DNA from 2 places in the Gryllotalpicola protaetiae genome. Region 2 is predicted to be linked to the other one. Evidence: predicted binding sites of a transcription regulator. Region 2 holds the regulator's gene; the other holds the start of a gene.
The links. Region 2 encodes LexA, which represses DNA repair genes until DNA is damaged. Its sites were predicted from a motif close to TCGAACANNTGTTCGA; they were not measured.
Positions count from the first base shown of each region.

Region 1 (3,406 bases), 1.8 Mb from region 2:
GTGGCGGTGGTGCGCCGGGTGGTGCCGTGGTTTGGAGGTGCGCGGCGGTTCCATTGCCCACCGGTTTCCAGTCGATGGTTCTTCCGCCGTAGGCGTATCTGACTTCTGGTGTGCCGTTTGTCATGCGGATCTGCCAGGGGCCGGTGTCGATGTCGTGGTGGTGGAACCAGCACAGGTTGACGCCGTTGCCAATATCGGTGGCACCGCCGTCGCGGTAGCTGATGACGTGGTGGACTTCGCACCACTGGGCGGGCACCGAGCAGTCGGGGATCAAACAGGTGCCGCCGTCTCTGAGGGAGATCGCGCGCCGCTGCCGACGGGTGAACCCGCGCGTACTTCTGCCGAGGTTCAGGACGGCGCCCTGGTCGTCGAAGATCACGGCCTGGGTCCCGCCCGTGCACGCGGCCTGCACGGCCTCGCTCGCGGGGACGGGACCGGGGGTGCCGGCGTAGAACGCGAGCCCGGCACCGGACTCCAGTTCGCTCAGGGTGGTGGAGAGCCACACGGTGGGGTGGTCGCCGGCCATGTCGGGCATGTCGACCGAGCGGGCCGCGAGCGCGAACACGTCGCGGAGGTGGTCGGCGTCGGCCTGCCCGGCCGTGCGCGCATCACCCGGTGCGTCCTCCGCGACGGGCTGGAAGGTGACGGTCTTCTTCCCCTTCGGGTTCCGCAGCCCGTCGAGCACGGACTTGATCACGGAGGCGTGCCCGGTCGGCAGCCGCCCGGACACCCGTGCGGACCCGTCGATGACGGGGCTCATCCAGAAGAACCGCTCGGCCATAGCCTTCTTCGCCTGCTCCTGAACGACCTCGACCGTCAGGCCCGCAGCCGTCTCGGCCGCCTTCGCCCTCACCTCGTCGGCTCCAGTGCTCACCGCGAGCTCCACGAGCTCGGTCTGCGCGGCTTCGAGGTCACCCGCGTCGGCGGTGGATGCGGCTTTCTTCAGCTCCCCGCTGATCGCCGCGGCAGCCTCCCGGCCGATCCGCCCATCCAGCACCGCCGCCTCCACAGCCGGAAGCCCGGCAAGGTCGGCAGCCTCCGTGACGAGTCTCTGCGCCTCCCTCCCGGAGGACCCCGTCAGCCCCGACAAGGCGGCCGCCGCGGTCTTGAACCCCAACCGGCGCGCCAAAGAACCCGGATCATCGGCCGCAGAACGCCGGGCCATCTCAGCCGCCACAGCCAGCTTCACCGCACCGACCTGCCGCTGCGCGGCCTCCGCGTCCTCCACCAGCCGGATCAGCTGCCCGTCCGTCAGCACAGCAGGGTCCACCGGCAGCGCGCGGCCGAGACGCGTGAGCGTCTCACACGCTGCAGCACCGACCTTCGACATGCTCCGAGTCTACCAACCCGTCACCCACATTGGAAGCCAAACAATAGAACAGTTATTCACACCCCGGCGCGACACCACGAGTTTCACACAGCCACCGACACCGCGACCCGGACGAATCAGTACCTGAGCCGCAGCCCCCGCGGCGTCTCGCTGAACCCGGCTGCGGCAAGCGCCTCGCCGAGCGGGGTGCCGAGCACGAACCCGCCGTTGGCCGACTCGATCGCGAGCCGATCGGTGCCCCCGCGGCGCACGAGCTGCGCGACCGACGCAGCGGCCGCGCCGAGCACCGGCGCGTCCGAGCTGAACGCGAGCACCGTCTTCCCGCCCCGCTCGATGTACAGGACCAAGGCCCCATCGACGAGCGCGACGAGCGCGCCGGCCTTCCGCCCCGCACGATGGCCCGAGGAGCCATCGGCGGCCGCCGGCGGATCGGGCCAGGGCAACGCCGCGCCATACGGGTTCGCCGGGTCGGTCGCCGCCAGTGTCACCGCGGAAAGCAACGGATCGGCCGTGGCATCCGCCACGAACCCGCGCAGCCGGTCGACCGTCGGCGAGCTCGCGAACTGCGCTGCGCCGAGCGTCTCGATGAAGTACCCGCGTCGCACCTGACCGGCCTGCTCGAATTCGGCGAGCACGCGATATGCGAGCGCGAAGCCACCGGGCAGCCCCTCGCTCTGGACAGCGCCACGGGTCACCACGCCGTAGCGGTCGAGCAGGTTCTCGGCCGCAGCATGCGCGCGCAGCGTCGGGTCGGCGGTGCCGAGCGGCAACAATGACCAGCGCCCGGCGACGGTCGGCGGCCCCGTGCGGGTCGGCACATTCGGGCGAGCGATCGTCGACGACGCGAGCTGCATGCGCCCGCCCCGGAACATGCGCGTGCGCGGCGCCCGGGCCGGCCGCTTGTGCGCGGCGCGGCTACCGGTGAGCGCCCGCACCGGTGCGAGGGTGTCGTTGGTCACGAGGCCGGCCCACACGAGATCCCACAGGGCGGTCTCGAGCACGGTGTCGTCTTGCGAGCCGACCGCGTCGGACAGCTGCCGGAAGAAGAACCCGCCGCCCGCTCCGAGCGTCGTCAGGATCTCGCGCTGCAACTCGTCCGTCTCGAAATCCATCGGGGCTGCGAGCGTCAGCGGCGCGTTCTCCGCCAGGTGGAAGCTGAGCCACCCGTCGCGCCCCGGAATCGTGCCGGCGCCGGCCCAGATGACCTCGCCGCTCGCTGTCAGCTCGTCGAGCATAACGGGCGCGAAATCGGGCACGCGAGACGGCAGGATCAGCGACTCCCATGCGGATGCCGGCGCGCGCACCCCAGCCAGCTGCTCGATGACGGATGCCACCCCGTCGACGCCCTTCATCGAGAGCGTCCCGACGTGCTGCCACTCGGGAAGGAACCGCGCGTAGGCAGCCGGCTCGACCGGCTCGACCTCGTGCCGCAGCGCCGCGAGCGACAGTCGCCGCAGACGGCGCAGCACGTCGGCGTCGCACCACTCGGTACCGGTCGCGTGCGGCCGGAACTCGCCCTCGACGACGCGGCGCTCGTGCGACAGCCTGCGCAGCGTGTCGGTGACGACCGCGGTTCCGAGGCCGAAGCGCTCGGCCGCCTCGTCGGCGGCGAACGGCCCGTGCGTGCGCGCGTAGCGCCCGACGAGGTCGCCGAGCGGGTCGGCGACCGGCTCGATGAACGCCGTCGGCACCCCGATCGGCAGGGGCACCCCGATCGCGTCGCGCAACCGCGGGGCATCCTCGATGGCGGCTATGCGTTCGACCCCGGCGAGGGATACGCGCAGCGCGCGCTTCGCGACGACGAGATCCTCGATCGCAGTGGTCAGCTCCGCGGCATCCCCGGCGAATCGCTCGCCCAACTCGGGAACCGACAGCGGCCCGAGCACGCGCAGCAGATCGGCGACGCCTTCGAGCCCGCGCGCATGTCGCTCCTCCGGAAGGCGCTGCAGCTCGCCCTCGACGCGCGCGATCACGGTGGGGTCGAGCAGCTCGCGCAGCTCCGAGCGCCCGAGCAGCTGCCCGAGCAGCTCGGTGTCGACCGTCAGTGCGGCGGCCCGGCGCTCGGCGAGCGGCGAG
Region 1 is NZ_CP032624.1:1,104,616-1,108,021, reverse strand. Features, by position in the region: gene D7I44_RS05525 (HNH endonuclease signature motif containing protein) at 1-1,330, opposite strand, end outside; gene D7I44_RS05520 (ATP-dependent helicase) at 1,447-3,406, opposite strand, start outside.
Region 1: a site for LexA is predicted at 1,375-1,390, ahead of D7I44_RS05525 (HNH endonuclease signature motif containing protein). Genes of this name have one in related genera too.

Region 2 (3,406 bases):
CAGGCCGTGACCCAGATACCCGGCCAGCGCCTCACGGAGCTCGACGAACTCGCGATCGGGATAGCGGTTGGCGCCGGCGATCGCCTTCGCAAGGCGACCCAGCACATCGGCCTGCACGTCGTCGGGAATGGGGTGGGTGTTCTCGTTGACGTTCAGCTCGACCCGGACATGCTTCTGCGGCGCCCCATAGGGCTCGCGCCCACGCAGGTCATCGCGGATCGGCAGATCAGACAGAGACGTCACCCTTCCATCGTAGGCGCGGCGCCTCACGCACTCGCCCGCCTACTTGGCGTACTGCGGCGGGACCGCGAGCGTCTGACCGGGGGTGACCACCGAACCCTGCAGACCGTTCATGTCGACGAGTGCGTCGACGACGTCCCGCGGGTCGTCGTGTGGAGCGATCGCCTCAGCGATCTGCCACAGGGACTCACCAGGGGTGACCGTGACATGCTCGAGCGCTGCCGTCGAGGCCGGGGGCTCGCCACCCGCCGCGGCGAAGCCGGAATTGACACCGAACCAGAGTGCTGCGGCGACAAGCGGCGTAGCAGCGAGTGCAACCAGCACAACCCGGCCGCGGCGCGTGAGCCGCAGATGCGAGCGCGCGCCCGCGGCAGACAAGTGAACAGTGACGCTGCTCATCTCGGACCCTCTACCTTCGTCATCTGATTCGGAACGCATGTTCGATGTTTTCTGCATTTCCGAACCTATCTTCGATTTGGTCATTACGCAAGCCCCTGCCGATCAGCGAAGTTATCCACCGGTTTCGGCGACTCGCTCGAACAAATCGCCTACACAACGAGGGTTTGCCGCTAATCTGTGGCTCACTGGTCGAAATGCAACCAGGGACCACCGACATTGGGGATTCACGTGACCACAGATGCAGTCGCCAAAGACACTCCAGCCGGCAAAGACGCCGGCGTCCCTCCCAAGCGGCGCACGCGACGCCGCAAGAACCTCAGCGACAAGCAGCTCGCGATCCTGGACGTGATCAAGAAGTCGCTCGCGGCGCGTGGCTACCCGCCGAGCATGCGCGAGATCGGCGACGCCGTCGGGCTCGCCTCGCTGTCGAGCGTGACTCACCAGCTGAATCAGCTCGAGCTCTCGGGCTATCTGCGCCGTGACCCCAACAGACCGCGTGCGCTCGAGATCCTGATCGACCCGCCGTCGCCCACCGAGCAGACCGATGACTTCGAGGCGAAGGCGCCGGTCGGCGACGCGACGCTGGTGCCGCTGGTCGGCCGAATCGCCGCCGGGGTGCCGATCACGGCCGACCAGCAGGTGGAAGAGGTGTTCCCGCTTCCGCGGCGACTGGTGGGAAACGGCGATCTGTTCATGCTCAAGGTCGCAGGCGAATCGATGATCGACGCGGCGATCTGCGATGGCGACTGGGTGGTCGTGCGGCAGCAGCAGGACGCGATCAACGGCGACATCGTCGCGGCCATGCTCGAGGGCGAAGCCACGGTCAAGGTCTTCCGCCAGCGCGACGGCCACACCTGGCTCCTGCCGCGGAACTCGGCGTTCGAGCCGATCCTCGGCGACGAGGCCGTCGTGCTCGGAAAGGTCGTCGCGGTCCTTCGAGCGGTCTGACCCGGGTCAGGCCAGCGGCGCCCCGGCGAACTCGGTCGAGACGAGCCGCTCGTAGAGCCCCGCCTCGATGAGCCCAGCGCGGGCAAGCACCGCCAATGGCGTCTCATGCAGGTTGCGCGTGTAGAGGTGGATGCCCGGCGCGCCCCCGTCGACCAGCTGCTGCACCAGCTCGGCCGCGAAGTCGATTCCGATCTCGCGCTGACCCTCTGCGGTGGGTTCGGCGCCGAGCCTGCCGACGAGCTGCGTCGGCGCCTGCTCGCCGGCGAGCTCGCGGGCACGCACGACGCCAGAGGTGCTCACGACCGGCAGGATGCCCGGGATGATGGGAAACTCGACGCCGGCTGCCCTGGCTCGCTCCACCAGGCGGAAATAGTCGTCTGCGTGGAAGAAGAGCTGCGTCAGGGCCAGGTTCGCGCCCGCGGCCTGCTTCGCCAGCAGTGTGTCGATGTCCTGTTGAAACGACCGTGAAGACGGATGCCCGTTCACGAACGCCGCGACCGCGATGACGACGCGCTCTCGGCCCTCGCGATCCAGGGTGATTCCCGGGGTCCCAGGAAGACGCACCTCACGCCAAGGGGCGCGCTCATGCTGCACCGCCTGAATGAGCTGGACGAGTTCCGCCCCTGAGCGGATGTCGCCGGGGAACTCCTCAGCCGTCGAGCCGAGCGGCAGGTCGCCGCGCACTGCGAGGAAGCTGTGCACCCCGGCATCCATGAAGGTCCGCACGGTGTCATGGCTGGACTGCACGCTCGAGCCGACACACGTGAGGTGCGCCATGGTGCGCACCTCAGGGTGTCGGTCGATGACGTGTTTGAGGACGTCGAGTGATGCGTCCTGCGACGACCCGCCCGCTCCGTAGGTGACCGAGACGAACTCGGGCCCTGCGGCGACCAGCCTGGCGATGCGATCCGGCAGCTGCTGCGCCACCCGGTCGGAACGCGCAGGGTGCAGTTCGAACGAGAACGGCACCTGCCTCATGATCGCGGCGCCGCTTCGAGCCGATAGGGCTCGAACTGCGCAAGGCGCGTCGGGTCGATCAGTGCCGAGATGCGCGTGCCCGCCTCCGTGTACGCCTGGGAAGTGACCCTGCCGCGTTCGTGCAGCGCGGAGATCACCTCTCCATGGGCATAGGGCACCAGCAGCTCGATCGGAACCGAGCGATCGGGGATGAGATAGGCGATCCGAGCGAGCACCTCATCGATGCCCTCTCCCGTGCGGGCACTTGCGAACACGGCGCCGGGCACCAGGCCGCGCAGCACGAGACGGGCGTCGTCATCGATCAGGTCGGACTTGTTGAAGACCACGAGCTCGGGGATGTCGCGCGCGCCCACCTCGCCGATCACGTCGCGCACGGTCTGAAGCTGGCTCGCAGGGTCGGGGTGGGACCCGTCCACGACGTGGACGATCACGTCGGCATCCTGCACCTCCTCCAGCGTCGAGCGGAACGCCTCGACCAGCTGGTGCGGCAGATTGCGCACGAACCCGACCGTGTCGGCGAGTGTGTAGGGCCGGCCGTCGACGGTCTGCGAGCGGCGCACCGTCGAGTCGAGCGTCGCGAACAGCGCGTTCTCGACGAGCACACCCGCCCGCGTGATGCGGTTCAGCATGCTCGACTTGCCCGCGTTCGTGTAGCCGGCGATGGCCACAGACGGCACCTCGTTGCGGCGACGGTTCGCCCGCTTGGCGTCGCGCGCCGGCTTCATCTCCTTGATCTGCTTGCGCAGCTTCGCCATGCGGGAGTGGATGCGGCGGCGGTCGAGCTCGATCTTCGTCTCACCCGGGCCGCGACTGCCCATGCCGTTGCCGGCGCCGCCGACCT
Region 2 is NZ_CP032624.1:2,900,575-2,903,980, reverse strand. Features, by position in the region: gene D7I44_RS14090 (histidinol-phosphate transaminase) at 1-243, opposite strand, end outside; gene D7I44_RS14085 (LysM peptidoglycan-binding domain-containing protein) at 283-639, opposite strand; gene lexA (transcriptional repressor LexA) at 976-1,587, shown strand; gene D7I44_RS14075 (methylenetetrahydrofolate reductase) at 1,594-2,565, opposite strand; gene hflX (GTPase HflX) at 2,562-3,406, opposite strand, start outside.